4 regions of the Kitasatospora sp. NE20-6 genome follow, and region 2 is predicted to be linked to each of the others. Evidence: riboswitches for the same ligand, from Rfam matches in the RefSeq annotation. Region 2 holds a riboswitch; each other region holds the start of a gene.
The links. A riboswitch is a leader RNA that binds a small molecule or an ion and turns the genes downstream of it on or off. The one in region 2 is predicted to bind cobalamin.

Region 1: it holds a riboswitch for cobalamin, as region 2 does, so the genes downstream of both, cobN (cobaltochelatase subunit CobN) here and SNE206_RS13055 (ribonucleoside-diphosphate reductase subunit alpha) in region 2, are expected to answer to the same signal.
Region 3: it holds a riboswitch for cobalamin, as region 2 does, so the genes downstream of both, SNE206_RS01515 (HoxN/HupN/NixA family nickel/cobalt transporter) here and SNE206_RS13055 (ribonucleoside-diphosphate reductase subunit alpha) in region 2, are expected to answer to the same signal.
Region 4: it holds a riboswitch for cobalamin, as region 2 does, so the genes downstream of both, SNE206_RS17625 (cobalamin biosynthesis protein) here and SNE206_RS13055 (ribonucleoside-diphosphate reductase subunit alpha) in region 2, are expected to answer to the same signal.

What each region holds. Positions count from the first base shown of each region.
Region 1 covers NZ_BPRL01000001.1:81,711-89,236, forward strand. Annotated here, with positions in the region: gene cobN (cobaltochelatase subunit CobN) at 1-3,083, opposite strand, end outside; cobalamin riboswitch at 3,265-3,404, opposite strand; gene SNE206_RS00355 (hypothetical protein) at 3,491-4,768, shown strand; gene SNE206_RS00360 (precorrin-8X methylmutase) at 4,765-5,391, shown strand; gene SNE206_RS00365 (precorrin-2 C(20)-methyltransferase) at 5,388-6,887, shown strand; gene thrS (threonine--tRNA ligase) at 6,928-7,526, opposite strand, start outside.
Region 2 covers NZ_BPRL01000012.1:21,854-29,379, forward strand. Annotated here, with positions in the region: gene SNE206_RS13040 (GlcG/HbpS family heme-binding protein) at 1-251, shown strand, start outside; gene SNE206_RS13045 (GlxA family transcriptional regulator) at 269-1,261, opposite strand; gene SNE206_RS13050 (GNAT family N-acetyltransferase) at 1,570-2,067, shown strand; cobalamin riboswitch at 2,204-2,334, shown strand; gene SNE206_RS13055 (ribonucleoside-diphosphate reductase subunit alpha) at 2,519-4,918, shown strand; gene SNE206_RS13060 (ribonucleotide-diphosphate reductase subunit beta) at 4,948-5,943, shown strand; gene def (peptide deformylase) at 6,042-6,674, opposite strand; gene SNE206_RS13070 (tetratricopeptide repeat protein) at 6,761-7,526, opposite strand, start outside.
Region 3 covers NZ_BPRL01000002.1:192,006-199,531, reverse strand. Annotated here, with positions in the region: gene efp (elongation factor P) at 1-67, opposite strand, end outside; gene SNE206_RS01530 (M24 family metallopeptidase) at 135-1,241, opposite strand; gene SNE206_RS01525 (XRE family transcriptional regulator) at 1,374-1,949, opposite strand; gene SNE206_RS01520 (EamA family transporter) at 2,045-2,893, shown strand; gene SNE206_RS01515 (HoxN/HupN/NixA family nickel/cobalt transporter) at 2,995-4,110, opposite strand; cobalamin riboswitch at 4,142-4,349, opposite strand; gene SNE206_RS01510 (ArsR/SmtB family transcription factor) at 4,433-4,795, shown strand; gene SNE206_RS01505 (phosphatidylinositol-specific phospholipase C domain-containing protein) at 4,953-5,999, shown strand; gene SNE206_RS01500 (hypothetical protein) at 6,243-6,749, opposite strand; gene SNE206_RS01495 (RNA polymerase sigma factor) at 6,746-7,252, opposite strand; gene SNE206_RS01490 (DUF3995 domain-containing protein) at 7,401-7,526, shown strand, end outside.
Region 4 covers NZ_BPRL01000020.1:89,949-97,474, forward strand. Annotated here, with positions in the region: gene SNE206_RS17615 (putative cobaltochelatase) at 1-1,706, opposite strand, end outside; gene SNE206_RS17620 (cobyric acid synthase) at 1,733-3,253, opposite strand; gene SNE206_RS17625 (cobalamin biosynthesis protein) at 3,250-4,227, opposite strand; cobalamin riboswitch at 4,311-4,504, opposite strand; gene SNE206_RS17630 (alpha/beta hydrolase) at 5,063-6,187, shown strand; gene SNE206_RS17635 (hypothetical protein) at 6,381-7,526, shown strand, end outside.

The DNA.
Region 1 (7,526 bases), on a different contig from region 2:
GCGACGGTGATCCGCCGGTACGCGGTCTCCATCTCCTCCCGCGCCGGCCGGCCGTCCAGCCCGCGGCCGTACGCGTAGCCGCCCCACACCGTGTACACCTCGGCGAGGTCGGCGTCGGTGCGCCAGTCCCGGCTGTCGATCAGCTGCAGCAGGCCCGCCCCGTACGTGCCCGGGCGGGAGCCGAACACCCGGACGGTCGCCCGGCGTTCGTCGCCGTGCTCGGCCAGGTCGGCCTGCACGTGCGCCCGGACGAAGTTGTCCTCGTCGGGCTCCTCCTGGCCGGCGGCCAGCCGCACGGCGTCGTCCAGCAGGGCGACCACGTGCGGGAAGGCGTCCCGGAAGAAGCCGGAGATCCGCAGCGTCACGTCGATCCGGGGACGGCCCAGCTCCGCCACGGGCACCGCCTCCAGGCCGGTGACCCGGCGCGAGGCGTCGTCCCACACCGGGCGCACGCCCAGCAGCGCGAACGCCTCGGCGATGTCGTCGCCCGCCGTGCGCATCGCGCTCGTGCCCCACAGCGAGAGGCCCACCGACGGCGGGTACGCGCCGTCGTTGTCGGCGCGGTAGCGCTCGACCAGCGACGCCGCGAGCGCCTGCCCGGTCTCCCACGCGAGCCGGCTCGGCACCGCCTTCGGGTCGACCGAGTAGAAGTTGCGGCCGGTCGGCAGCACGTTGACCAGCCCGCGCAGCGGCGAGCCGGACGGGCCGGCCGGCACGAAGCCGCCGTTCAGCGCGTGCAGCACCGCGTCCAGTTCGTCCGTGGTCGCCGACAGGCGCGGCACCACCTGGCGGGCCGCGAAGTCGAGGACGTCGCGGACGGCGCCGGGATGCCCGGCCGCGACCTTCTCCACCGCCTCCGGCGACCAGTCCTCCGCCTCCATCGCCTCGACCAGGGCGCGGGCCTGCGCCTCGGCGGCGTCGGTGGCGCCCAGCGTCGGCGCCGCCTCGTCCAGGCCGAGCGCCTCACGCAGACCCGGCAGGGCGCCGACCCCGCCCCAGATCTGCCGGGCACGCAGGATGGCGAGCACCAGGTTGACCCGGTCGGTGCCGGCCGGCGCCTGGCCCAGCACGTGCAGGCCGTCCCGGATCTGGGCGTCCTTCACCTCGCACAGCCAGCCGTCGACGTGCAGCAGGAAGTCGTCGAAGCCGTCGTCCCCGGGCCGCTCGTCGAGACCGAGGTCGTGGTCGAGGCGGGCCGCCTGGATGAGCGTCCAGATCTGGGCGCGGATCGCGGGCAGCTTCGCCGGGTCCATCGCGGCGATCGACGAGTACTCGTCGAGCAGCTGCTCCAGCCGCGCGATGTCGCCGTAGCTGTCGGCGCGGGCCATCGGCGGCACCAGGTGGTCGACCAGCGTGGCGTGGGCGCGGCGCTTGGCCTGGGTGCCCTCGCCCGGGTCGTTCACCAGGAACGGGTAGACCAGCGGCAGGTCGCCGATGACGGCGTCCGGCCCGCAGTCGGCCGACAGCGCCGCCGTCTTGCCCGGCAGCCACTCCAGGTTGCCGTGCTTGCCGAGGTGGACGACGGCGTGCGCGCCGAAGCCGCCGTCCTCCTGCGCCGCCGCGATCCAGCGGTACGCCGCCAGGTAGTGGTGGCTCGGCGGGAGGTCCGGGTCGTGGTAGATCGCCACCGGGTTCTCGCCGAAGCCGCGCGGCGGCTGGATCAGCACCAGCAGGTTGCCGGAGCGGATCGCGGCGAGCACGATGTCGCCGTCCGGGTTCTGCGAGCGGTCGACGTACAGCTCGCCGGGCGGCGGGCCCCAGTGCGCCTCGACGCCGGCCCGCAGGCCCTCCGGGAGACCGGCGTACCAGCGGCGGTAGTCGGCGGCGGGGATGCGGACGGGGTTGCGGGCGAGCTGCTCCTCCGTCAGCCAGTCCTGGTCGTAGCCGCCGGCCGCGATCAGCGCGTGGATCAGCGCGTCGCCCTCGTGGAGGGCGGGATCGGCGGAGTCGAGACCGGGCAGGTCGGTGCCGAGGTCCATGCCCTCCGCGCGCAGCCGGGCCAGCAGCCGCATCGCGCTCGCCGGGGTGTCCAGGCCGACGGCGTTGCCGACCCGGGCGTGCTTCGTCGGGTACGCGGACAGCACCAGCGCGAGCCGCCGCTCGGCCGCCGGGGTGTGCCGGAGCCGGGCGTGGGCCACGGCGATGCCGGCGACCCGGGCGGCCCGCTCGGGGTCGGCGCGGTAGACGGTGAGGCCGTCCTCGTCGAGCTCCTTGAAGGAGAACGGCACGGTGATCAGCCGGCCGTCGAACTCCGGCACGGCGATCTGGGTGGCGGTGTCGAGCGGGGAGAGGCCGTCGTCGCTCTCCTCCCACCGGCTGCGCGACCAGGTCAGGCACAGCGCCTGCAGGATCGGGCGGTCGAGGGCGGCGAGCGCGCCCGCGTCCCAGGCCGCCTCGTCGCCGCCGGCCTGCGCGTCGGCGGGGCGGGTGCCGCCCGCGGCGAGCACCGTGGTGACGATCGCGTCGGCCCGCGCCAGCTCGGCGAGCAGCTCCGGCTCGGCGCCGCGCAGCGAGGAGCAGTACAGCGGCAGCGCGCGGGCGCCCCGGTCCTCGATCGCCGAGCACAGCGTCTCGACGAAGGCGGTGTTGCCGCTCATGTGGTGGGCGCGGTAGTAGAGCACCGCGATCAGCGGGCCGTCCGTGGGCCGCGGTTCGCGCTCCAGCGGGCCCCAGTCGGGGGCGGAGGCGGGCGGGGCGAAGCCGTGGCCGGTGAGCAGCACGGTGTCCGAGAGGAACGCGCCGAGCTCGGCGAGGTTGGCCGGCCCGCCGTGCGCGAGGTAGGCGTGCGCCTCGGCGGCGATGCCCGCCGGCACGGTGGAGAGCTCCATCAGCTGGGCGTCGGGGGCCTGTTCGCCGGTCAGCACGATCACCGGGCGGGGGCCGGCCAGCAGGGCGTCCAGCCCATCCTCCCAGGCGCGCCGGCCGCCGAGCAGCCGCACCACGACCAGGTCGGTGCCGTCCACCAGCGCGGGCAGGTCGTCGGCGGTGAGCCTGGCGGGGTTACCGAGCCGGAAGGGCACCGGGCCCTGCGCGGCACGGGCGCTCAGCAGGTCGGTGTCGGAGGTCGACAGCAGCAGGATCATGCGGAGGGCCTCCCGGCCAGGTCGGTGTTCCGGGTCGCGAGTCGCGGGGTCGGCCGTGCCGGGGGAGCGGGCGGTGCGGGCTCGGCACGTCTGGGACGGACGGCGGGGCCGGGCAGGCGGCAGCGCACAGGTCGGACCTTCCTCGGGGTCCGCGCCCCTCGGTGTGCCCCCGGCCGGAGACCGGGAGAAGGCGGAGGACGGCGGGAGTTCCTGGCTCCACGGCAGGCTGAGCCGTGGTTACAGTGGCGGGACCGCACCGGATTTGCACCGGTTTCCTCCGCTTGCCGTCGCTGGCGTCGGGCCGTCCTCGCGGACCGCCCGGCAGCATCGTACGGGGTGCCGCGCGGCTGCGGGACAGGGCGCCGACTGTGATCTACGAGACGGGGGCGGCCCGTCGCACCCTCTGTATGCTCGCCGCCATGCCCGCCTCACCCGACGCCGCTGCGCGAGGCTCCGCCGTGCCCGGCCGGGGCCGCGCGGACGCCTGCCCCGGGGCTCTCCGTCTGCACACCGCCGACGACGGCGCCCTGGCCCGGGTGCGCCTGCCCGGCGGACTCCTGACGGCCCGTCAGCTCGTGGCGCTCGCCGACGCCGCCGAGCAGCTCGGCGACGGCGCGCCGGAGACCACCTCGCGCGGCAACGTCCAGCTGCGCGGCCTGCCTTCGGACTGCGGGGCCGAGCTCGCCCGGCGGCTGCGCGAGGCCGGACTGCTGCCCTCCGAGACGCACGAGCGGGTGCGCAACATCGTCGCCTCGCCGTACGCCGGGGTCGACGGCCGCGGCCACGCCGACGTGCAGGGCTGGGTGCGCGCGCTCGACGCGGAGCTGTGCGCGAGCGGCTGGGCGGCCGGACTGTCCGGCAAGTTCCTCTTCGCCCTGGACGACGGCCGCGGCGACGTCGCCGCGCTCGACGCCGATGTGACGTTGATCGCAGCGCCCGGCGGCACCGCGCTGCTCCGGCTCGGCCGGGCCGGCACCGTCCGCCCGGTCGGCGCGCCGGTGGCCGCCGCGCTCGCCGCCGCCCGCGACTTCCTGGCGGCCGCGGAGGGCCGGGCCTGGCACCTGCGGGAACTCCCCGACCTGCTGCCGCCCGGCACCGAACCGCTGCCCGCCCCCGCCGGCGGCCCGCCCGCGCTCGGCGCCCTGCCCGGCGGGATCGCCGTCGGCACCCGCTTCGGCCGGGCCGCCGCCGACCGGTGGCGGCTGCTGGCGGAGGTGTCCGCCGGTGAGATCCGGCTGACGCCGTGGCGCGGGGCCGTCCTGCCGGGCGTGCCCGCCGCCCGGCTCCCCGACCTGGCCGCCGCCGGGTTCCTGACCCGGCCCGGTACCGCCTGGGACCGCGCCACCGCCTGCACCGGCCTGCCCGGCTGCGCGAAGTCGCTCGCCGACGTCCGCACCGACGCCGCCCGCGCACTGGAGCACGGGCCCGGCGCGGCCCCGGCGGCGGCGCACCCCGACGCACCCTCCGGCGCGGCCCGCGCTCCGGAGCGCGCCGGCGGTGCGGCGCTGCCCGTGCACTGGTCGGGCTGCGAGCGGCGCTGCGGACACCCCGCCGGGCGATGGGTGGACGTGCTCGCGCTCGGGCAGGGCTACCGGGTGACGCCGGTCGGGACGCCGGCGCCTTCAGTGGATGTGACGACGGAAGAGATGGCCGAGGCGGTCGCCGAGGCCCGGAGGATCACGTGATCGAGTACGAGAAGGACGGCGCGGCCATCTACCGGCAGTCCTTTGCCACCATCCGGGCCGAGGCCGATCTGGCCGCCCTGCCCGAGGACGTCGCCCGGGTCGCGGTGCGGATGATCCACGCCTGCGGCATGACCGACCTGGTCGAGGACCTCGTGTACTCGCCCGGCGCGGTCGCCGCCGCCCGGGCGGCCCTGCTCGCCGGGGCGCCGATCCTCTGCGACGTCAACATGGTCGCCAGCGGGGTGACGCGCAAGCGCCTGCCCGCCGGCAACGAGGTCGTCTGCACCCTCACCGACCCGGCGGTGCCCGAGCTGGCCCGCCGGATGGGCACCACCCGCAGCGCCGCCGCCATGGAGCTGTGGCTGCCCCGGCTGGAGGGCGCGGTGGTGGCCGTCGGCAACGCCCCGACCTCGCTCTTCCGGCTGCTGGAGATGGTCGAGGCGGGCGCACCCCGCCCGGCCGCGGTGATCGGCGTGCCCGTCGGCTTCATCGGCGCCGCCGAGTCCAAGCAGGCCCTGGCCGAGCACCCCGCCGCCCTGGAGCACCTGGTGGTGCGCGGCCGCCGCGGCGGCAGCGCGATGGCCGCCGCCGCCGTCAACGCGATTGCGAGTGAAGAAGAGTGACGGGCCGTCTGTACGGCGTCGGGCTCGGCCCCGGCGACCCCTCCCTGCTGACCGTCCGTGCCGCCGAACTCATCGGCAAGGCCGACGTGGTGGCGTACCACAGTGCCCGGCACGGGCGATCCATCGCCCGCTCGATCGCCGACCGCTACCTGACGGGCGGGCAGATCGAGGAGAAGCTGGTCTACCCGATCACGGTCGAGACCACCGACCACCCCGGCGGCTACCGCGGCGCGCTCGACGACTTCTACGAGGAGGCCTCCGCCCGGCTCGCCGCCCACCTGGACGCCGGCCGCGACGTCGTCGTCCTCGCCGAGGGCGACCCGCTGTTCTACGGCTCCTACCAGCACATGCACAAGCGCCTCGCGCACCGGTACCCGACCGAGGTGGTGCCCGGCGTGACCTCGGTCAGCGCCGCCGCCGCCCGGCTCGGCACGGCACTGGTGGAGGCCGAGGAGACCCTGACGATCATCCCCGGCACGCTGCCCGAGGAGGAGCTGACCGCCCGGCTCGCCTCCGCGGACTCCGCCGTGATCATGAAGCTCGGCCGGACCTTCCCCGCCGTCCGCCGCGCCCTGGAACGGGCCGGCCGCCTCGCCGACGCGCAGTACGTCGAGCGGGCCTTCATGGACGGCGAGCGCACCCTGCCCCTCGCCGAGGTCGACGCCGACTCGGTGCCGTACTTCTCCGTCGCCGTCCTGCCCAGCAAGGTGGCACCGCTGGACGCCGCCGAGCCCGCACCGGACGGCCCCGGCGAGGTCGTCGTCGTCGGCACCGGCCCCGCCGGGCCGCTCTGGCTGACCCCGGAGGCCCGCGGCGCCCTCGCCGCCGCCACCGACCTGGTCGGCTACACCACCTACCTTGACCGGGTGCCCGTGCGGCCCGGCCAGCTGCGCCACGGCTCCGACAACAAGGTCGAGGCCGAGCGCGCCGAGTTCGCCCTCGACCTGGCCCGCCGCGGACGCCGGGTGGCCGTCGTCTCCTCCGGCGACCCGGGCGTCTTCGCGATGGCCACCGCCGTGCTGGAGGCCGCCGGCGCCGACCCGTACCGCTCGGTGCCGGTGCGGGTGCTGCCCGGCATGACCGCCGCGCACGCCGCCGCCTCCCGGGCGGGCGCCCCGCTCGGCCACGACTACGCCGTGGTCTCGCTCTCCGACCGGCTCAAGCCGTGGACGGTCATCGCCGAACGGCTGCGCGCCGCCGCCGCGGCCGACCTGGTGCTGGCGCTCTACAACCCCGGCTCGAAGTCCCGCACCACCCAGGTCGGCCTGGCCCGCGACCTGATGCTGGAGTACCGCGCCGCCGACACCCCCGTGGTGATGGCCCGCGACGTCGGCGGCCCCACCGAGCGGGTGCGCACCGTGCGCCTGGCCGACCTCGACCCGGCCCAGGTCGACATGCGCACCCTGCTCCTGATCGGCTCCTCGCAGACCCGCCTCGTGCAGCGCGACAACGGCACCGAGGTGGTCTGGACACCGCGCCGCTACCCGGAGGACTGAGCCCCCGGCGGCCGGGTGCCGGACGGGTGCCGGGCGGTCGTCAGGCGTCCTCCCGGGGCCACAGCTCCGGGGAGTGCCCCGCGACGCGGTCGCCGATCAGGCGCAGCGCCTCCGCGGCGGGCAGCGGGCCGGGCCGGCGGCCGTCGCGCAGCCGCAGCGCCACCCGGCCGTCGGCGGCCTCCGCCGCGCCGATCACCGCCTGGTACGGCACCAGCCGCCCGGCCCGGACCCGCGCGCCGAGGGTGCCGGCGTCCGGGCCGGCGAGCTCCGCCCGCAGGCCGCGGGCGACCGCCTCCCGCACCAGGGCCCCGGCCTGCGCCCGTTGCTCCTCGGCGACCGGCAGGACGAGCAGCTGCACCGGCGCCAGCCAGGCGGGGAACGCCCCCTGGTGCACCTCGACGAGATGGGCGACGGCCCGCTCCACGCTGCCGATCACCGCGCGGTGCACCATCACCGGGCGGTGCCGGGCGCCGTCCGGGCCGGTGTAGCCGAGGTCGAACCGGGCCGGCTGGTGGAAGTCGACCTGCACGGTCGAGAGGGTCGACTCGCGCCCCGCCCGGTCGGAGACCTGCACGTCGATCTTCGGCCCGTAGAAGGCGGCCTCGCCGCCCGCCTCCTCGTAGGCGATGCCCGCCGCGT
Region 2 (7,526 bases):
CGCAGTCGCCGGAGTCCGCGGTGCGCAAGGCGTTCACGGCGGTGTCGTGGAACGCGCCGACCTCGGAGCTGGCCGGGCGGCTCGCGCAGGCCCCGAACCTGAAGGACATCCCGGGCACGCTGTTCCTGGCCGGCGGCGCCCCCGTGCAGGTGCAGGGCGCACCGGTGGCGGGGATCGGCGTGGCGGGTGCGCCGAGCGGCGACCTGGACGAGCAGTTCGCCCGGGCCGGGGCGGCGGCGGTCGGCCGCTGAGCGGCCCTCCGCGGCGGTCAGACGCCCGGCAGGGGCACCTCCTGCCGGGCGTCCGGCGTGCCGGCGGGCCCGGCGAACGCCCGCCGGTACGCCTGCGGTGTGGTGCCGAGCCGGCGGCCGAAGTGGTGGCGCAGGGTGGCCGCGTTGCCGAAGCCGCAGCGGGCGGCGACCGCGTCGACGGGTTCGTCGGTGCCCTCCAGCAGCCGCTGGGCGAGGAGGATGCGCTGGCCGGTCAGCCAGCGGTGCGGGGTGGTGCCGGTCTCCTGCCGGAAGCGGCGGGCGAAGGTGCGGGGCGACATGTGGGCGAGGGCGGCGAGGCTGTCGACGGTGGCGTCCTGGTCGAGGTGGCGGCGCATCCGGTCGAGGACGCCGGTGAGGGAGTCGACCCCCGGTTCGGGCAGCGGCCGGCTGATGAACTGCGCCTGTCCGCCCTCCCGGTGCGGGGCGACGACCATCCGGCGGGCGATCGCGCGGGCGACCTCGGCGCCCTGCAGCTTGCGCACGAGGTGGAGGCAGGCGTCGATGCCGGCGGCGGTGCCCGCGGAGGTGATCACCGGGTCCTCGTCGACGTAGAGGACGTCGGGTTCGACGGTGGTGAGGGGGAAGCGGCGGGCCATCTCGGCGGCGTGCCTCCAGTGGGTGGTGGAGCGGCGGCCGTCGAGGAGGCCGGCGGCGCCGAGGAGGAAGCTGCCGCTGCAGATGGAGAGGGCCCGGGCGCCGCCGTCGACGGCGGCGCGCAGGGCGTCGACCAGCACGGGCGGGTAGGTGTCGCGCAGGCCGGTGGCGGTGAGCACGACGAGGTCGGCGCCGGCGAGGCGTTCGGGGCCGTACGGGACGTCGACGGAGAAGCCCGCGTGGGTGCGCTTGGGCCCGGGGGTGTCGGAGACGAGGCCGAATTCGTAGACGGGCAGGCCTTCCTCGGCCCGGTCGAGTCCGAACACCTCGCAGGCCACGCCGAGTTCGAAGGGGTGGACGTCCTCCAGCACGACGGCGACGACGTTCTTCAGCATGGCTCCAGCATGGCGCTGGCAGGATTTCGATGCAAGTGGTCTTTCCTGCCACTCGTCGGTGCCGCGGCACCCGGCCAGAGTGGGGACATGACCTCCTCGATGCTCACCGACGCGACCGTCCTCCTCTCCGTCATCGGCGGCTTCGGCCTGATCGGCGCCCTCGTCGGCCGCGACGTCGACCGGAACTCCCGCCAGGGGCGCGACAACTGGCACCGTCCCGGCGGGTACCCGGCCGACCCGGACCTCCCCGGCCGCCTGCACGACACCCCGGCCGGTCCCGGCGTCCCCGGCGGCGGCAGACTGGACGGATGGACATCGTCATCCGCCGGGCCCTCGCCGAGGACCTCGCAGGGGCCGGAACCGTCACGGTCGAGGCCTTCGTCGCCGGCGGCCACACCGCGCCCGGCAGCGCCTACGCGGCCCGCCTCCGTGACGCCCGTCCCCGCAGCGAGGAGGCCGAGCTCCTCGTCGCCGTCGACCCGGCGGACGGGCGTGTCCTCGGCAGCGTGACCTTCGCCCCCGGCGGCACCCCCTGGGCGGACGTCGCCGGGCCGCACGAGGGGGAGATCCGGATGCTCGCCGTCGCCCCGTCCGCCCGCGGCCGGGGCGTCGGGGCGGCGCTCGTCACGGCGGCGGTGGACCGCAGCCGCGCGCTCGGACTCGCCGGCATGGCCTTCTCCACGATGGCGGACATGTCCGCCGCCCACCGCCTCTACGAGCGGCTCGGCTTCCGCCGCAGCCCGGACCGCGACTGGTCGCCCCGGCCGGGCCTCGGGCCGCTGATGGTGTACTCACTGACCTTCTGACGGCTGGGCCCGGCCCGTCCGGCGGACACGCAGCGTGTCCGCACGGGCGGGCCTCCGTTGTGCCGTCGCGGCCGGGCGCCATCAGGACGACACGTAACGTGCACAAGATATGGGGGCACATCAACGAGCGACCACTACATGTATGCTCACTCTCGCTGTCGACGCAGGGGAATCCGGTGGAAGTCCGGGACTGCCCCGCAACGGTGAGCGGCCCGCGACGCCGGGGACCGCACAGTCCGAGGACCTGCCGACGGTGTGCCACACGGCTTCCCCGCAGATGCCTTGAAGCACAGCAGTACCGTCCAGGCCACGCGGGTGGGCCGGGTAGACGACGCACGCCCCTTCGCGGTCCGGCGTGCCGTCCTCCCCTGCCACGCGCGGTCCGGGCAACGCCGCCGTCCGCTGCCGCCACAGGAGAGAGTGCGCCTTGACCGTCGCTGCCTCAGTCACCCTGCCCTCCCAGGGATCTGCCGGATCCGACCGGCCCGACCCCGGTGCTGCTCTGCTCCGGCTGCTCACCGACCGCAGCACCGATCTCCCCCAGGTGGACCCCGGCCACGTCGCCGCCGCCGCGCTGCGCGGCCGCCACGCCGGTTCGGACTTCGCCGAGCTGCGCGGGCTGGCCGTGGAGGCCGCCGCGTCGATGATCGCCGAGGACCCGCAGTACTCGAAGCTCGCCTCCCGGCTGCTCGCCCTGGAGATCCAGGACGAGGCCGTCTCGCAGGGCGCGGTGTCCTTCGCCGCCTCGGTCGCCGTCGGCCACGCCGAGGGCCTGATCGGCGACACCACGGCCGCCTTCGTCGCGAAGCACGCCGCCGCCTTCGACGCCCTGATCGACCGGCAGGGCGACGACCGCTTCGAGTACTTCGGCCTGCGCACCGTGCAGTCCCGCTACCTGCTGCGCCACCCGATCACCCGCAAGGTCGTCGAGACCCCGCAGCACTTCCTGCTGCGCGTCGCCGCGGGCCTCGCGGTCGGCGACACCGCGCAGTCGGTGGCCGAGGTCGCCGAGCTGTACCGGCTGATGAGCCGCCTGGAGTACCTGACGTCCTCGCCGACGCTCTTCAACTCCGGCACCAGGCACCCGCAGATGTCGTCCTGCTACCTGCTGGACTCGCCGCTCGACAACCTCGACTCGATCTACGACCGGTACGCGCAGATCGCCCGGCTCTCCAAGCACGCCGGCGGCATCGGCCTGTCGTACTCGCGGATCCGTTCGCGCGGCAGCCTGATCCGCGGCACCAACGGCCAGTCCAACGGCATCGTGCCGTTCCTGCGCACCCTGGACTCCTCCGTGGCCGCGGTCAACCAGGGCGGCCGGCGCAAGGGCGCCGCCTGCGTCTACCTGGAGACCTGGCACGCCGACATCGAGGAGTTCCTGGAGCTCCGCGACAGCACCGGCGAGGAGGCCCGCCGGACGCACAACCTCAACCTGGCGCACTGGATCCCGGACGAGTTCATGCGCCGGGTCAACGCGGACGCCGACTGGTCGCTCTTCTCCCCCGCCGACGTGCCGGAGCTCGTCGACCTGTGGGGCGCCGACTTCGACGAGGCGTACCGCAAGGCCGAGCAGGCGGGCAAGGCGGTGCGCACCATCCCCGCGCAGACCCTGTACGCCCGGATGATGCGCACCCTGGCGCAGACCGGCAACGGCTGGATGACCTTCAAGGACGCCTCCAACCGGGCCGCCAACCAGACCGCGCTGCCCGGCCGCACCGTGCACTCGTCCAACCTGTGCACGGAGATCCTGGAGGTCACCGACGACTCCGAGACGGCCGTCTGCAACCTCGGCTCGGTCAACCTGGGCGCGCACGTCGCCCCCGGCGCCACCGCCGCCGACCTGCTGAACGCGATGGACTGGGACCGCCTGGACGCCACCGTGCGCACCGCGGTGACCTTCCTCGACCGGGTCATCGACATCAACTTCTACCCGACCACCGAGGCCGGCACCTCCAACTCCCGCTGGCGGCCCGTCGGCCTGGGCATCATGGGCCTGCAGGACGTCTTCTTCCAGCTGCGGATCGACTTCGACTCCGCCGAGGCGGCGGCCCTCTCCACCCTGATCTCCGAGCGCATCATGCTCACCGCGTACGAGCGCTCCGCGGACCTCGCCGAGCAGTTCGGCCGCCACGAGGCGTACGGCGAGACCCGCGCCGCCCGCGGCGAGCTGCACATCGACCACTTCGGCTCGGCCACCCCGCGGTGGACGGAGCGCTGGGAGGCGCTGCGCACCCGCATCGCCGCGACCGGCCTGCGCAACTCGCTGCTGCTGGCGATCGCGCCGACCGCGACGATCGCCTCGATCGCCGGCGTGTACGAGTGCATCGAGCCGCAGGTGTCGAACCTCTTCAAGCGCGAGACCCTCTCCGGCGAGTTCCTCCAGGTCAACCCGTACCTGGTGCGGGAGCTGAAGGCGCTCGGCGTCTGGGACCAGCAGACCCGGGACGCCCTGCGCGAGTCCAACGGCTCCGTGCAGGAGCTCAACTGGCTGCCGGCCGAGGTCCGTTCGCTCTACCGCACGGCCTGGGAGCTGCCGCAGCGCGCGCTCATCGACCTGGCCGCGGCCCGCATGCCGTACATCGACCAGAGCCAGTCGCTGAACCTCTTCCTGGCGGCGCCCACCATCGGCAAGCTCAGCTCGATGTACGCGTACGCGTGGAAGGTCGGCCTCAAGACCACGTACTACCTGCGGTCGCGCCCGGCCACCCGCATCGCGCAGGCCGCCACCGGCGCCCGCGCCGCCACCACCGCCGCACCGGTGGCCGTGCCGGCCCCGACCATGAGCCAGGAGGAGCAGGACGCCATCGCCTGCTCCCTGGAGAACCCCGAGTCCTGCGAGGCCTGCCAGTGACCACCCCGACCGACGCCGACCGTCAGAAGATGCTGCTCGACCCGGGCTTCGAGCTGACGCTGCGTCCGATGCGGTACCCGTCGTTCTACGACCGCTACCGGGACGCCATCAAGAACACCTGGACGGTGGAGGAGGTGGACCTGCACTCCGACGTCGCCGACCTCGCCAAGCTCAGCGAGGGCGAGCGGCACATGATCGGCCGGCTGGTCGCCTTCTTCGCGACCGGCGACTCGATCGTCTCCAACAACGTGGTGCTGAGCCTCTACAAGCACATCAACTCCCCCGAGGCCCGGCTCTACCTGTCGCGGCAGCTGTTCGAGGAGGCCGTGCACGTCCAGTTCTACCTGACGCTGCTCGACACCTACCTGCCCGACCCGGACGACCGCGCGGCGGCCTTCTCGGCGGTGGAGAACATCCCCTCCATCCACCAGAAGGCGCAGTTCTGCTTCAGGTACATGAACGCGGTCGACCACCTCGACTCGCTGCAGACCAAGGACGACCGCCGGGCGTTCCTGCTCAACCTGATCTGCTTCGCGGCCTGCGTGGAGGGCCTGTTCTTCTACGGCGCCTTCGCGTACGTGTACTGGTTCCGCAGCCGCGGCCTGCTGCACGGCCTGGCGACCGGCACCAACTGGGTGTTCCGCGACGAGTCCATGCACATGGACTTCGCCATGTCGGTGGTCGACACCGTCCGCGACGAGGAGCCCGACCTCTTCGACGACGAGCTGGCGAAGCAGGTCACCACGATGATGGAGGAGGCCGTCGAGGCCGAGCTCCAGTTCGCGCAGGACCTGTGCGGCGACGGCCTGCCCGGCATGAACACCGCCTCCATGCGCCAGTACCTGGAGGCCGTCGCCGACCAGCGGCTCGCCCGCCTCGGCCTGCCGGTCCGCTACGGCTCCACCAACCCGTTCGGGTTCATGGAGCTGCAGAACGTCCAGGAGCTGACCAACTTCTTCGAGCGCCGGGTCTCCGCGTACCAGGTCGCCGTCGAGGGCTCGGTCTCCTTCGACGACGACTTCTAGCGCACCCCGCGCCTGCGGATCCCGCCGCCGGCGCACCTGCCGCGCACGGAGGGCCGCTCCCCCAGCTTGGGGAGCGGCCCTCCGTGCGCGGGCGCGCGTCAGTCGTTCGGCACGGTCGCGTAGCGCGGGGTGCCCTCGGCCATCTGCCGCAGCGCGTCCTTGCGGTCACGCTTGGAGAGCCGGTCGACGTAGAGGTAGCCGTACAGGTGGTCGGTCTCGTGCTGGAGGCAGCGGGCGAAGAAACCGGTGCCCTCGACGCTGATCGCCTTGCCGTCCTTGTCCTGGCCGGTGACGGCCGCGAAGTCCGGGCGGGCGAGGTCCATGTAGGCGGTGGGCACGGAGAGGCAGCCCTCGGCGGAGTCGTCGAGGACGCGGCGGCCCGCCGGAAGGTCCACCAGCACCGGGTTGACGACGTGTCCGACGTGCCGCACGCCCTCGTCGTCGGGGCAGTCGTACACGAAGACCTTCAGGTCGACGCCGATCTGGTTGGCGGCCAGGCCGACCCCGTCGGCGGCGTACATCGAGGCGAACATGTCGTCGATGAGGGCGGCGAGTTCGCCGTCGAACGCGGTCACGGTGGCGACCTCACGGTGCAGCACCGGGTTGCCGAACACGGTGATCGGCCGGGCCGATCCCCTGCCGGGTTCGGGCAGCTCGCCGACGACCTTCTGCACCGGGCTCCCGTCCTGCTCGTGGTCGTGGTCGTGGTCGTGCGCGTGCTCGTCGGCCATCGCTTGTCTTCCGCTTCCGTGGATCCGTCCGGGTGTACCGCTCAAGGGTACGGCTCCGCACGGTGCGCCGGCCCTTACCCTCGGGGTCAGCAGACCTCTTCGAGGTCACGGTAGGCGCGGGTCGCCGGGGAGGCCGCGACCCACCGGTCGAGCAGGGTGCGGACGAGCCCGGAGGGCGCGGCGATGCCGCACTCGCGCTCCACCAGCCAGGCGCTGCCCGCGCTGCCCTGGCTGAGGTGGCTCAGGTGGCCGGGGTGCAGCGGGTCGCCGTCGTCGTGCGGGTCGTGGTGGGCGGTGTGGCCGTCGTCGATGGCCATCCGGCTCTCCGAACAGGCCCGGCACAGCAGGCGCACGGAGGCCGTCCAGTCCTCGGCGGCGTACCCGGCGTCGGCGACGAACCGCTCCAGGGCGTCCCGGTCGGCGGCGGTGGCCGCCTGCAGCAGCACGACGAAGGTCGGCACCGGCGAGGGCGCCCACAGCTCGATCTCGTCGAAGACGGGGTAGGCCACGCCGTCCGCGACGCGCTCGCCGTGCGGGGCGCCGTCGTGCAGCACGACCTCGCCCCAGCGCCGCCCCGAGGACGGCAGCGGGATGGAGAGCACCTCGATCCGGGCCGGGTCCAGCCTGCGGCCCCACACCACCTCGGACTCGCCGTCCGGGGAGAGCCGCACCGGGGTGGTGCCGAGGTCGAGGTCGACCGGACCGTCCGCCGGGCCGCCCGCGCCCCCGGGGAGGCGCAGCCCGTACGCCTGCCAGGCGCGGCGGGCGAGCGGCCAGTCCTGCAGGGCGGTGGCGGTGATGCCGAGGTTCCACCAGTCCGGGGCGCCCTGCTCGCGGTCGAGGAGGGCGACG
Region 3 (7,526 bases), on a different contig from region 2:
CGGACCACAGCTTGCCGCCGTCCAGCTTGAGGACCATGCCGTTCTTGAGATCGTTCGTGGAAGCCACGGGCGCACTAACTCCTGATATAGCTGTCAAGGAACCAAGGGCCGCATGCTGCACCCGCCGGAGGCGGCTACAGGGCGAGGAGCTCCTTGGTGGTGATGGTGAGCAGCTCCGGCCCGCCCTCTTCAAGGGGGCGCACCACGAGCGTGTCCTCGATCCGGACTCCGCCCCGCCCCGGGAGGTGGACCCCCGGGCCGACGGTGACCGGCACGCGACTGTCCAGTTTACCCATGTCGGCGGGGCCCAGGCGCGGCGCCTCCCGGATCTCCAGACCGATTCCGTGTCCGAGAGGGTGCACCGGGTGCTCGGTGTGCCCCGCGGACTGCAGCACCTCCCGCGCAGCCAGGTCGGGCGCGGACTCGGACACCCCCGGACCGAGCGCCTCCCGGCCCGCCCGCTGCGCCCGGAAGACCAGCCGGTGCAGGTCGACCTGCCAGGACGCCGGGGCGGCCCCGATGACGAACGTCCGCGCGGTCGAGACGCCGTAGCCGCGGTAGCGGGCACCGAGCACGACGGTGAGGAAGTCGCCCTCCTCCACCCGGCGGTCGGTCGGCTGGTGCGACTCCAGGCCTGAGTGGCTGCCGGTGCCGACGGAGACGGGGAACGCGGCACGGTCGGCACCGTGGTCGATCATCCGGCGCTCCAGCTCCATCGCCAGGTGGCGCTCGGTCCGGCCCACGAGGATCGACTCCAGCAGCTCGCTGAGCGCCTGGTCGGCGATCTCCGCAGCGATCCGCAGATCCGCGATCTCGTGCTCGTCCTTGACGACCCGCATGCGTTCGACCGCCGAACCGAGGTCGGCCAGCCGCACACCCCCGGCGACCGCACCGAGCTCGTGGTGGCGGCGCACGGTGAGATCGTGCTCCTCGACCGCGAGGTCCATGACCTTCAGCCGGCCGGCCGCCTCGGCGGCCGCCAGGGCGGTGTCGGTCTCGGAGGGCACGATCAACTGCGCGACATCGGGCCCGAGGAAGTGCTCGCCGGTGTCGTCCGGCGGCAGGCCCTCCGGCAGCGCGAGCAGCGCCCGCTCCCGGGTCAGCAACAGGCTGGCACCGCAGGGCGGGCAGCCGGTGAGGTAGCGGACATTGGCTGCACGGGTGATCAGCACCGCGTCGACCCCCGACGCACTGCAGTGCTCCCTGAGGCGCTCACGCCGGACCGCATACGCATCGGACATGCTCCGAGCGTACGGAGGGCGGCCGGTCGCCGCCCGTCGAGGGGAGTTGCCGCCCCGACGGGAGAAGCCGCTGACCGCCGACCGGGGCCGGGCGGCCGCCTGCCGGTACGGCGTCAGCGTGCGGGCACGGCGTCAGCGTGCGGGTAGCGGTACGGAGACCACGAGGGTGAGGCGGACCGGGACGTCGCCCTCGTTGCGGTAGCCGTGGGCCCAGCCCGCCTCGTAGGAAGCGGTCGAGCCGGCGCGGACGAGGTGGTCACGGCCGTCGAGGGTGAGGGTGAGTTCACCCTCGTCGACCCGCGCGATCTCCACGGTGCCCGCCGGGTGCGGATCGGAACCGTGCGCCTCGCCCGGCATGATGACCCACTCCCACAGTTCCAGCGGGCCGGGCGCCTCGATGCCGTTGAGCAGCACACCACTGCCGCCCTTGGCGCCGGCCCACAGCTGGACGGCCTCGTCGCCGGAGACGATCCGCACCGTCGAGACCTCGTCGTAGTCGAGGAGGCGGGCGATGGACACGCCCAGCGCGTCGGCCAGCCGGACGACCGTGCCCACGCTGGGGTTGGTCCGCCCCTGCTCGATCTGGACGATCATGCCGCGGCTCACCCCCGACCTGGCGGCGAGGGCGTCGAGCGTGTGGCCGCGGTCGTTCCGCAGCCTCTTCAGGTTGCGCGCGAGGGCCTGGGTGACGAGCTCGGGATCAGGCATGCCAGTCCAATAAATTGATTCGTTCAGTTCGTTTTACTGATCTATGCTGCGCGAGCCCACAAAATCCACCCGACTGTACTCCGGAGTCCACTGTGGTGTCCCACCTGCTCGCCCTCTCCGCCAGCGCCCTCTGGGGGATGGCCGACTTCGGCGGCGGCGCGCTGACGAAGCGCATATCCGCCCTGCGGGTCGTCGTCGCCTCCCAAGCGCTCGCGGCAGCCCTGCTGGTGGTCTGCGTGGCGGCCACCGCAGGCTGGACCGAGGCCTCCGCCGGGCTCTGGTACGCAGCCGTCGCGGGCGTCATCGGCCCGTTCGCGATGCTCGCCTTCTACCGCGCCCTCGCACTCGGGCCGATGGGCGTGGTCTCGCCCCTCGCCACCGTCGGGGTGGCGGTCCCCGTCGGTCTCGGGCTGCTGCTCGGCGACCGTCCCGGGACGGGTCAACTGGCCGGGATCGCCGTCGCCGTCCTGGGTATCGCGCTCGCCGGCGGACCCGAGCGACGGGGCGGCGCCGTCGGCGCGCCCGTCCTGCTGCTCACCCTCGGCGCGGCCTTCGGCTTCGGCGCCGTCATGGCCCTCGTCGCCCAGGCCACCGTCGACGGCGGACTGCTCCTCTCGCTCTGCGTGCAGCGGCTGTGCAACGTCGCGGTGGGCGGCGCGGCACTCCTGGCCCTCCCCCGGGCATCCGCGCCCGGCGAAACCGGCGCACTGCGACGGAGCCTGCCCACGCTCACCGCCGTCGGCATCGCGGACGTGGCGGCGAACGCGAGCTACGCGGCGGCCGCCCACAGCGGATCCGTGGCAGTGGCCTCCGTGCTCGCCTCGCTGTACCCCGTGGTCACCGCACTCATGGCGCGTGGCGTTCTGAAGGAGCGGCTGCGCCCGGTGCAGGTGATCGGCGCGGGCCTGGCCGTGGCCGGCACACTGCTGCTGGCTGCGGGCTGACCTGATCGCGGCCGCCCGGACCCCCGCAGGAACGGGACGGCTCTCCGGGCCCGGAGCCCTGCAGCCGGTCGGCGCACCGCACGCTCCCCCGCGCTCCACGATCAGACCGTCGGCCCGGCAGCCCAGCGCTGCTCGACCCTGGCGAACCGCCAGTAGCCGATCGCCGCGGCCCAGACCACCACGAAGAGCCCGACGATCACGAAGCCGACGTTGTCGAGGCTCAGCCCGGCGATCCACCCGGTCAGCGGGTCGCCGAGGTCCAACTTCTCGTGCAGGACCGCCACCAACTCGATGGTGCCGATGACGAACGCCACCGCGATCGACAGGCCCGTGATGGTCAGGTTGTAGAAGACCTTCCGCACCGGGTTGGAGAAGGCCCACTGGTACGCAAAGTTCATGAACGTGCCGTCCAGCGTGTCGAACAGGCTCATGCCGGCGGCGAAGAGCAACGGCAGGCAGACGATCGCGTACCAGGGGAGCCCGGCGGCCGCGCCGGAGCCCGCCATCACCATCAGCGCGACCTCGGTGGCCGTGTCGAAGCCGAGCCCGAGCACCAGGCCGACCGGGAACATCTGCCCGGGCCGGGTGATCGAACGCGTGGCACGGCCGAGCACCCGGTTCATCAGGCCCCGCGACGCGAGTCGGCGCTCCAGCTCGGCCTCGTCGAACGTCCCCGCCCGCATCGCGCGGAAGACCCGCAGGATGCCGAGCAGGGCGACGAGGTTCAACGCGGCGATGAGATAGAGGAAGGCGCCCGACGCGGTGGTGCCGATGGTGCCGAGCACCTGGTGCGTGGTGGAGCCGTCGTCCATCAACGTGCCCGCGAGCTGCGCACCGCCGGCGACCAGGGCCGCCATCAGCACGACCATCGACGAATGTCCCAGCGCGAACCAGAAGCCCACCGAGACGGGCCGACGACCGTCGGCCATGAGCTTGCGGGTGGTGTTGTCGATCACGGCGATGTGGTCGGCGTCGAAGGCGTGCCGCATGCCGAGGGTGTACGCGGTGATGCCGAGGCCCGCACCGAACACCTGCGTGCCGACCTCGTACTTCTCGGGCACCACGAGGAGGAACAGCGTGCCGAACGCCACCACGTGCATCGCCAGGATCACCGCCATCAGGGCGGCGGTACGGACCGTGTCCTCCCGCCGCCAGCGGAATGCCGCAGCAGCGGGGGCTGTCGGCCCGGGGGCCGTACCGGTTTCGGGCAGGGTCATCTGCGGATCACGCTCCAGCACCTCGTGGAAAGTCGTCGTGAGATGCCGTGGCCGGTCTCCTGGCTCACGGGGAGGATCCGACGGTGCCCGTACCCGGCCTTCCCGGGCGCGCCAAGGCGCCCAGTGACACACGTGGGGTACGGATTGACTCCCCGTTCACAGTGGCGAGGGCCGCTCCGGACTGGGACCTCAGAGGTCCGACACCGGTCTTCCCGAACACCACGGCGGCTCCACCGTAGGGGTGACGGCACGACAGCTGCAAGCCTGCACACCTGCGCAGGTGTCGAAGATCACGGCAGGGCGGACTGCGAGAATGCCCGGCATGCACCTCGTCCCCGCGGACCGCGCACACCACCGCACCATCGACGGACACCAGGTCTGCGAAGCCATCGCCGCGATCGGTGACGCCGGCCATGTCCGGGCCTGGGCCGACCGCTTCGCGCTGCTCGCCGATCCCGGCCGCCTCGCCCTCCTGCTCGCCCTGCACCAGACCGGGCCGATGGCCGTCAGCGACCTGGCCGTCGCCTCCGGCATGCGTGACCCCGCCGTGTCGCAGGCGCTGCGGCTCCTGCGGGCCGCGGGCACGGTGGCCGGCGAACGGGACGGACGCATCGTGCGCTACCGGCTCACCGACGCCGTGATCGCGGAGCTCCTCGAACACGGGGTGCTCGGCCGCGCGGACTGAACACGCACATGACCGGCATGTCCTGACGGATGGTCATTGAGCAGATCCCTTCAGCCAAGTTTTCTTGTCATGTCACCTTGAAGCAGTCCTGGTACCCCATGCTTCCGGAGGCGGCTCGTCCGAGCCGCCGCCCTCATGCTCCTGACGAGGAGACACCGTGAAGCTTCGCCGTACCTTCGCCGTCACGCTGCTGGCCGCCGCCACCTGCCTGCTTCCGGCCCAGCAGTCCGGCGCCTCCACCGGCGGCAGCCTGCCGTTCGGCTCGGCCACCGCAGTCGGCATCCACAACACCTACGACACGGCTTCCTTCCCCTTCCTCGCCCAGGGCCTGGACACCGGCACGGGCATGATCGAGCTGGACGTCTGGACGGACACCGTCACCACCGAGTGGAAGGTCAGCCACTCCAACCCGCTCGGCAACGCCAACAACTGTGTGGCGGCGACCAGCGCTGCGCAGCTCTACAGCGGCGGCACCAACAAGAACCTCGAGTACTGCCTCGACGACATCCGCATCTGGCTGGGCGCCCACCCCTCCAGTGGCCCGCTGGTCGTCAAGCTGGAGCTCAAGGGCGGCTTTGCGGGCAACCGCGGCATGGGTGCCGCCCAGCTCGACAGCCTCATAGCCGCCCACCTCGGCAGTGCCGTCTTCCGCCCGGCCGACCTGCTCGCCAAGCCCGGCGGCGGCACCTACGCCACCCTCGACGACGCCGCCAAGGCGGGCAACTGGCCGACGCGCAGCGCGCTGTCCGGTCGCGTACTCGTGGACGTCATCCCCGGCACCGTCGAGGAGGGCAACCCCTTCGACACCCTGCACACCGACGTCGAGTACGCGCGCTACCTGCGGGACCTCGCCGCTGCCGGCAAGGTGGGCCAGGCGCAGGTGTTCCCGGTCGTCCACGGAGCCGCCTCCGGCGACCCGCGCTCCGCATACAGCGAGACCAGCATCCGGCCGTGGTTCGTGGTCTTCGACGGCGACGCGTCCGCCTACGTCGGTGGCATCGACACGTCCTGGTACGACAGCCGCCACTATCTGTTGGTCATGACCGACGCCCACAACGTCGCACCCGCGATCAGCGCCACCAGCCCGACAGCAGAGCAGGCCCGTAGCCGGGTCACCCAGCTCGCCGCCGCGCACGCCAGCATCGTCTCCAGCGACTGGCGGAGCCTGCCCGAGGTACAGGCACTCGTGCTGTCCCGGGGCTGACACAGCAACGCCCCAACCAACAGCCTCCCGGCGCACGGGCAAGGCGCACGGGCAAGGCGCACGGGCCCGCGAGGGCCCGGCTCGGACTCCGCCCGTGCACCGGGAGCCATCGTGATCAGGCGCCGAAAGCCGACCCTCCGTGATCGCGACGCACCGGGCCGGGCTGACCGGGCCGACCGGGCCGCGGAGCGGCAAGGGGCCCGCACCGCCCGCGCCTTGGCAGCCCGGCCAGGATCGTACGCGTCATGGCGCGCCGCCCTCTGGCGGCCGCGCACCCTGGACCAGCGCCTCGAACCGGCTCAGCGACCGCTTGGCCGTCCGCCTGGTCAGTGGCCGCAGCGCGGCACCGAGAACACCCGCGGCCGGTACCCGGAATGCGCCGAGAAAGGCGAACCGGGTGCCGTCCGCCTCCTCGACCGCAGCCATGCCGCCCAACAGGTAGCGGCTCTGCATCAGGCACCATCCGGGCCGCAGCTCGATGTCGAAGCGGGCCCGGAGCCGCGAATGGCCCACGACCACCGCCTCGCCGCCGTCCGGCGAGACGCTGACGGTACGGATGTCGGGCAACCACTGGGGCATGGCGCCGGCCAGGTCGGCCGCCACCGCCCACACGTCCTCCAGGGATGTGGGCAGCAGCGTCTCGTGCACCGCCGCACCCGGCACGGTGGTGGCGAGTACGCGCAGGGCCCGGACGGAGTCGAAATCGGCCACCGGCCAGCCATCGTGGTGCGGACGCGGTTCTGCGTTCATGACTGCCATGCCTTTCGGAAGCCGAGCCGGGCGCGGGAGAGACGGGACTTCACGGTGCCTGCGGCCACACCGAGCAGTTCGGCGGTCTGCCGCTCATCGAGGCCCTCCACGTCACGGAGGACCAGGACGGCGCGGTGCTCCGGGGAGAGCCGACCGAGGACGTCCTGGATGTCAGCCGCCAGGTGCGGATCGCCCGGGGCGGGCAGTTCTGCCAGTTCCGCAGGCTCGCACCGCGCATGGCGGCGGACGTGTCGCACGGCCTCACGTACGGCGATCGCTCTGACCCAGCCGAACAGCGCAGCCGGCTCCTGGAGTTGCGGCAGCTTACGGAACACCGCGATCAGCGCCTCCTGGGTTGCATCGGCGCCGTCGTCGAGCGCGATCGGGCCGCACAGCCTTCGGACGTAGGGGGTGATCAGTTCCAGCAGCCGGCCGAGCGCCAGCCGGTCGCCGCGCTGGGCGGCGAGCACCAGCTCGGCGGTGCAGGCGGGCGATGCTTCCACGGCGGTCTCCTTCCGGTCATGGGAGGAGAGGGCGCGGAAAGCCGGAACGTTCCCCACTCGATCGTGTGACACCGGCCACGGGAACGAATGGCCGAAACGGCGACTCTTCATGCTGTCGGTCCGTCACCTACCGTAGGAGGAGAGCCCCATGAGCGATCGCACGAGCCACGGCACGACCCGGATGGAGGCCTCGTCGGCCGCAGACAGCAGCACCCGGGCGACCCCGCTCGCAAGCCGCAGCGCGCGGCGGCGCACCACCGCCGTCGCCCTGGCC
Region 4 (7,526 bases), on a different contig from region 2:
ACCTCGACGGAGGAGGTCGGCGGCAGCGCCAGCTCGGCGCCGGCGCCGCGGAAGGTGATCAGGCCGATCTTGTCGCGCCGCTGGTAGGCGTCCATGAGCAGCGACATGACGGCGCCCTTCACGGCGCCCATCCGCTGCCGGGCCGCCATCGAGCCGGAGGCGTCGACGACGAAGAGCACGAGGTTGGACTCCCGGCCGCGGCGCACCTGCTCGCGGAAGTCGTCCTTGGCGAGCACCAGCGCCCGCCCCGAGCGTCCGCGGGCGTGCTGGTGCGGTGCGGCGGCCTGCAGGGTGGCGGTCAGGTGCAGCCGGCTCAGGTGCCCGCGGGGGCGGCGGGCGCGCACGGTGGTGCCGCCGTCGGTCTCGGCGGGGGAGCGCCGCCCCTGGGCGCCGCGGCCGGTGCCGGGCACCTTGAACAGCCGGGTCCGGTACGGCTCCGCGGCGGCCACCGGTGCGCTCTCGCGGCCCGCACCCGGGGCGGGGCGCTGCGCGGGCGGGGCGGTGTCCGGGGGGCCGTCGGCCGGGTCGGACGCTGCCGTGCCGTCGGGGGCGTCGCCGGGGGCCGGGGCACCGCCGTCCGGGCCGCCGCCGTCGGGCCCGCCGCCGTCCGGGCCGTCACCGTCACCGTCACCGTCACCGTCACCGTCGCCGCCGCCGTCGGGCCGCTGCGGGTCCTCGGGGGGCTCGGGCTGCTCGGCGTGCTCCTCCAGGGTGCGGTCGAGCTGCTCCTCGTCGAGGCCGGGTGCGTCGAAGGGGTTGCGGCGGCGGCGGTGCGGCAGGGCCAGCTGGGCAGCCTTGCGGACGTCCTCCTCCTCCACCCGGGTGCGGCCGGCCCAGGCGGCGAGGGCGACGGCGGCGCGCGCCATCACGATGTCGGCGCGCAGCCCGTCCACCTCGAAGGCCGCGCAGACCGCGGTGATCTGCCGCAGGGCCGCGTCGGTGAGCTCCACCTGCGGCAGCAGCTCCCGGGCGCCGGTGATGCGGTCGGCGAGCGCCTCCTCGTCCGCGGCGAACCGGGCGGCGAAGCCCGCCGGGTCGGCGTCGTAGGCGAGGCGGCGGCGTACGACCTCGGCGCGTTCGGCGGGCTCGCGGGTGGCGGCGATCTCCACGGTGAGGCCGAAGCGGTCGAGCAGCTGCGGCCGCAGTTCGCCCTCCTCCGGGTTCATGGTGCCGACGAGCAGGAAGCGTGCCGCGTGCCGCACCGACACGCCCTCGCGCTCCACGTAGGAGCGGCCCATCGCCGCGGCGTCGAGCAGCAGGTCGACCAGGTGGTCCTGGAGGAGGTTGACCTCGTCGATGTAGAGCACCCCGCGGTGCGCCCGGGCGAGCAGGCCCGGTTCGTAGGCCTTGACGCCGTCGGCGAGGGCCCGTTCCAGGTCGAGGGAGCCGACGATGCGGTCCTCGGTGACGCCGACCGGCAGCTCCACGAGGTGCGCGGGCCGGGTGTGCGCGGACCCGTCGGTGTGCGCGCCGTCCGGGCAGTGCGGGTCGGGTGCGGCCGGGTCGCAGGCGAACCGGCAGCCGCCGGCCTCGGCGATCGACGGCAGCAGACCGGCCAGGGCGCGGACCATCGTCGACTTGGCGGTGCCCTTCTCGCCGCGGACGAGCACGCCGCCGACCGCCGGGGAGACGGCGTTGAGCAGCAGCCCGAGCCGCAGGTCGGCCATGCCGACGATCGCGGTGAAGGGGTAACGGACGTCGGTCATCTGCACTCCATGCCTCCCGGCGCCGCTCACGGCGCACCCGGCGGGACGAACGGGAGGCCGGCCGGCGCCCCGCCCTCGATCAGCTTCCACAGCGCCTCGGTGTCGGCGTGCTCCTCGATCAGGTCGCCGAGCCGGTCGAGCCGTTCCTCGCGGGCGGCAGCGAACGACGTGTCCGGCGCGGGCACGAACGCCCGTCCGGCGAGGGCGGCCGCCTCGCGCAGCAGGGCCCGCCGGAAGCCGTCGTTCTCCAGCACGCCGTGCCAGGTCGTACCCCACACCGCGCCCGCCCGGCAGCCGTCGAGGGCGCGCCCGCGGCCGTCCGAGACGAACGCCTCGCCACCCTCGACGGCGACCACGCCGTGGTGGATCTCGTACCCCTCGACCCGCTCCCCGTACGCCTCGCCGACCGGGCGGGCGAGCACCTTCTCCCGGCCGAAGACGACCCGGGTCGGCAGCAGGGCGAGGCCCTCGACCGTGCCGGCCTTCGACTCGACCTCGTCGGTGATCTCCCGGGCGAGCATCTGGTAGCCGCCGCACACACCGAGCACCGGCAGGCCCGCCGCCGCCCGGGCGTGCACCGCGCGGTCCAGGCCGCGTTCGCGCAGCCAGGCGAGGTCGGCGACGGTCGCCCGGGTGCCGGGCAGGATCACGAGGTCGGCGTCGGCGAGCTCCTCGGGCCGGGTCGCCCAGCGCACCAGCACGCCGGGCTCCTGGGCGAGCGCGTCGACGTCGGTGAAGTTCGACAGCCGGGGGAACCGCACGACGGCGACCCGCAGCACGTCCGTGCCGTGCGGGGCGGCGACCGGGCCGCGTTCGGCGACGGTCGACAGGTCGAGCGAGTCCTCGGCGTCCAGCCACAGCCCGGGCAGCATGGGCAGCGTGCCCAGCACCGGACGGCCCGTCAGGCCCTCCAGCATCTCCAGGCCGGGCGCGAGGAGCCGCGCGTCGCCGCGGAACTTGTTGACGAACCAGCCCGCCACCAGCGCCTGGTCCTGCGCGGAGAGCAGCGCCAGCGTGCCGTACATCGCGGCGAACACCCCGCCGCGGTCGATGTCGCCGACGACCACGACGGGCAGGTTCGCGGCGGTCGCCAGGCCCATGTTGGCGATGTCGCGGTCGCGCAGGTTGATCTCGGCGGGCGAACCCGCCCCCTCGCACACCACCACGTCGTACCGGCCGCGCAGGTCGGCCAGGCACTCCAGGGCCCGTTCCAGCAGGACGGGCTTGCGCTCGCGGTAGTCGAGCGCGCCGACCTCCGCGACCGGCCGGCCGAGCAGCACGACCTGGCTGCGGCCGTCCGCACCGGGCTTGAGCAGCACCGGGTTCATCGCGGCCTCCGGCTCCACCCGGGCGGCCTGCGCCTGCATCGCCTGCGCCCGGCCGATCTCGGCGCCGTCCGCGGTGACGAAGGAGTTGAGCGACATGTTCTGCGCCTTGAACGGCGCGACCCGCACGCCCCGGCGGACCAGCCAGCGGCAGACCGCCGCCGTGACCACGCTCTTGCCCGCGTCCGAGGTCGTCCCCGCGACCAGCAGTGCCCGGCTCATCGGCCCACTCCTCCTGTCGTCCTGCGTGCACGGCCGCGGGCCCGGACGGCCCGGCCGGCGAGCGTGACGGCCAGCGCCAGCACACCGACCCGCCGGGAGAGCGCGCAGGCCCGTTCGATGTCGGCGGCGGCGACCGGCCGCAGTTCCGCGCCCAGGACGGGCCGGTGCTCGGTCCGTGTCCCGTACCGCAGCGTGCCCCCGAGACGGACGCCGAGGGCCCCGGCGAACGCCGACTCGGCCTGGCCCGCGTTGGGGCTGGGGTGGGCGGAGCCGTCGCGCCGCCAGACCTTCCAGGCGGCCCGCGGGTGCTCCGCCGCGGCGACGGCCAGCAGCGCCGTGAGCCGGGCGCCGGGCCAGCCGGCGACGTCGTCGAGCCGGGCCGACGCCCAGCCGAAGCGCGTGTGCCGCGGCGAGCGGTGACCGACCATCGCGTCCAGGGTGTTGACGGCACGGAAGGCCAGCAGCCCGGGCGTGCCGGCCAGGGCTCCCCAGGTGAGCGCGTTGACGACGGCGTCGGCGGTGTTCTCGGCGACCGACTCGACGACGGCGCGGGCGATCTGCTGCCCGTCCAGCGCGCTCGGGTCGCGGCCGCACAGGTGCGGGAGCCGCTCACGGGCGGCGGCGAGGTCGCCGGCCTCCAGGGCGCGGCCGATCGTGCGGGCCTCCCGGGTGAGCGAGGTGCCGCCGAGCACCGTCCAGACGGCGGCCGCGGCGAGCGCCGTGCGGGCCGGGCGGCTGCGCCCGAGGGCGCGTTCGGCGAGCACCGCCCCGGCGGTCACGGCGCCCACGCACAGCGCGGTGTACGCGGCGCCCGCCCCGCGGTGGTCGCGCCACAGGGCCCGTTCCAGCCGTCCGGCGGCGCTGCCGAACACGGCCACCGGGTGGCCCCGGCGCGGGTCGGCGAACGCGGTGTCGGCGAGGTACCCCGCGACGGCGCCCAGCAGATAGGGGGACGCCTGGGTCGGACGGCTCACCGCCCGGTTCCCCGGGCGGGGCGCAGCGGAGACCGCCGGGCAGCCTGCATGGCGTGCGTGTCCTCACTCAGGGTCCGCGCCCTGGATCGACGAACCGGCGGCGAGAGTCTCCTGGCTTCCGGGTCGGACACACCCCCGGGCCTTCCAACGGCCCTGTGGCGGACCGTCGTGACCATGTGTTCGGGCGTGCTCCCCGGTGACAGTGGCGGGACCGCGCCGGATTCGCACCGGCTTCCTCTGCATGCCTCCGTATGGCCCAGCGATATCACCACGCGCTCCGACCGGGAGTCAACCAAGCGTGCGGAGGGGTTGGTCACACACCGTCGCCGTCCGCGGGCCCCGCCGGTCCGTACGATCCTCCGGCCCCCGCACGGGGCCGGGCGCGGCCTGACGCCCGAACAGGTCGCCGACGGCATGGCCGCGCACGGGGTGCGGCTGCTGCCCGCGCACGTCCTCGCCCGGGGGAGCGGCGCGCTGCGGCCCTCCGAGGAGGAGTTCGTCGCGCCGGCCCGGGCACTGTGGTGCCCGCCCGTCCGGCTGATGAGCACGGGCCCCGCCTCGCTGCGCGACTTCCGGCCGGCCCGCGAGCTCACCCCGGCCGGGACGGCGCGGCGGACCGGGGAGCCGCCCCCGCGGCGGGCGCCCGCCCGCCGCTCGCCCGCCCGCCGGCGCCCGCCGACCGCTTCCGGGAGCTGCTCGCCGGGCGGCCCGGCGACATCCCGGTCCGGGCCCGCGCGGGGCGCCGCCGCCCGGACGGCCCGCCCGGGTGGCCGGAGGCCGCCTGCCGGGCGTGGACTGGGAGCGCCATGTCCGAAGCCAGCAGACCGGGGATGCCATGCGCAGCTGGGGAACCGCCACCGCCGTTGCTGCCGCCGTCGTCGGAGCCGGGGCCGCGGCCGTCCTCCTGGCCGGCCGTCGCGCCTCCGAACGGTCCGTCCGCCCCGGCTCCGCGGGCGGCGTCTTCGGGTCGGCCGGGGGCGTCCGCGTCCACCACGTGGGGCCGGACTCCGTCACCCTCACCCGCAGCGTCGAGACGGAGCGGCCCGGCCGCTACGCCCTGGAGTGGCCCGGCGGCGGGCACGCCGTCGTCGGCGAGGTGCTCGGCACCGCCCCGCAGAGCGTCACCCGCCGCCTGCTGTCGACCGGGGCCCCGCTCGCCGGCGGTGCCGAGGTGCGGGTGACCGCCCGCGTCGTGACCGGCGATCCGGCGTCCGCGCTCGGCCTCGACTTCACGGAGACCGCCGTCGACGGCGAGCTCGGGCCGCTGCCCGCCTGGCACCTGCCGGGCATGCGGGGGCTGTGGGTGGTGCTGGTGCACGGCCCCGGCGCCGACCGGCAGCAGGCCCTGCCCGTGCTGCCGCTGCTGCACGCACTGCGGCTGCCCGCGCTGGTCGTCACCCACCGCGGTGACGAGGGGGCGCCGCCCCCGCCCGACGGGCTGAGCCACTTCGGCGAGACCGAGTGGCAGGACGTGGACGCCGCCCTCCGCTTCGCCCGCGCCCACGGCGCCGACCGCGTGGTGCTGTACGGCTGGTCGCTCGGCGCCACCATGGCGCTGCACACGGCGGCCCGGTCGGCCTGGCGGGAGTCCGTGGCGGGCCTGGTGCTGGACTCGCCGGTGCTGGACTGGCACGCGACCGTGCGCCGCGAGGCCGCCCGGGCGGGCGTGCCGGCGCCGCTGGCGGAACTCGGCGCGCTGGCGGCCGAGGGGCGGACCCGGGTCGATCTGGCGGGCTTCGCCCGGCTCGCGGACGGCACCGACCTCCACGTGCCCGCGCTGCTGCTGCACAGCCCCGACGACGCCGTGGCGCCGTGGGCGGCCGCCGCCGGGCTCGCCGGCCGGCGGCCCGACCTGGTGAGCCTGCGGCCCGTCCCGGAGGGCGCGCACGCCGCCCTCTGGAACGCGGACCCGGACGCGTACACGGAGGCGCTGCGGCGCTGGCTGACGCCGCTGCTCTGAGGCGCCCGTCCGAGGCACCCGTCCGAGGCGCCCGCCGGGCCTCCACGACGGTTGTGCTCATGTCATATTTCGTGATCGTGAGCCCGGTTTGATGGCGGATGCCCGATCTCATCCCCCGTCCGCGGGTCGGACGTGCGAGCGCGCGTAGAACTCGATGTGACAGAAGGCCCCTGCGCGGGGAAGACTGCACGGCGTGACGTCTCGGAACCCGCGCGACCGTGATGCCCCGCTCCAGCCCGCGATCCGCACCGGAGCGACGGTGACCCGTCTGCCAGGAGCGGCCCGCCGAGCCGACAACGAGCAGCCGGGCGGACCCGCCCGCCGCCGCACCCCCGGGCCCAAGCCCGGCCGCGGCCGCGTGCCGGTGCCCGAGGGCTTCCCCGCACCCGCAGAGCTGGCCCCGCTGGCCCGCCGCATGCTCGCCGACGCCGTGCGGATCTCCCGCTGGGCCGGCGAGCTCGCCGAGGTCGACAAGCGCGGCGAGCTCCTGCCCGACGACGCGAGGGCCGCCGGCCGCGCCCTCGCGATGACCGTCGGCGCCGCCGCCAAGGCCTGGGGGCAAGCCCTGCTCGTCGGCCTGGTCGAGCTCCGCGACGCCGGAGCCGGGCCGGGCTGGCGCCTCAACGCCTGGGAGCACGACGACGAGGCGGTGATCCGCGGCTGGTCGGCACTGTTCGACGCCTGGACCCTCCTCGCGCCCGTGCCGCCCGCCGCCATGCGCGGCGTCTTCGCCGTGCTCGCCGGCCAGGCCGTCGACCAGGCGCCGCAGCTCCTCTCCTTCCTGCACCTCGTCGACGGCCCGGTGTCGGACGGCGAACTGCTGGAGCTGCTCCGCCGCGGCCTCGACGAGCGCCGGCACGGCGTCGTCCCCGGCGCGCTCGGGCTCTCGCCGGTGCCGCACGCGGCCTCCGCGATGTCCGCCGTCCGCGGCACCTGCCGCGACCCGCAGATCGACACCCCCACGGCCGCCGCCGACGCCGCCGCGGTCCTCGACTGGATGCTGGACGGTCTGGCCGCCGTCGGTGCCCTGGAGCGCCGTGACGAGGCCGCCGAGCTCTCCCCGCTCGGCCACTGGGCGGTGCGCGCCAAGCTGGAGGAGATCTGCACCGTCGCGCAGACCGCCGCCGGCCACATCGAGCAGAGCGCCCAGGAACTCCTGAGCGCCTGCGCCGACTACACCCCCGGCCCGGCCCGCGCCGAGTACCGGGCCTGGGTCGCCGCCCGCCCCGCGGACCGCGCGGTCGCCGAGCTCCTCGACGCCGCCCGCGGGGAGGACGCCCTCGTGCGCGGTCTCGCCTTCGAAGCCCTCCGGGTGGCCGGCGGCACCGCCGAGCAGGCC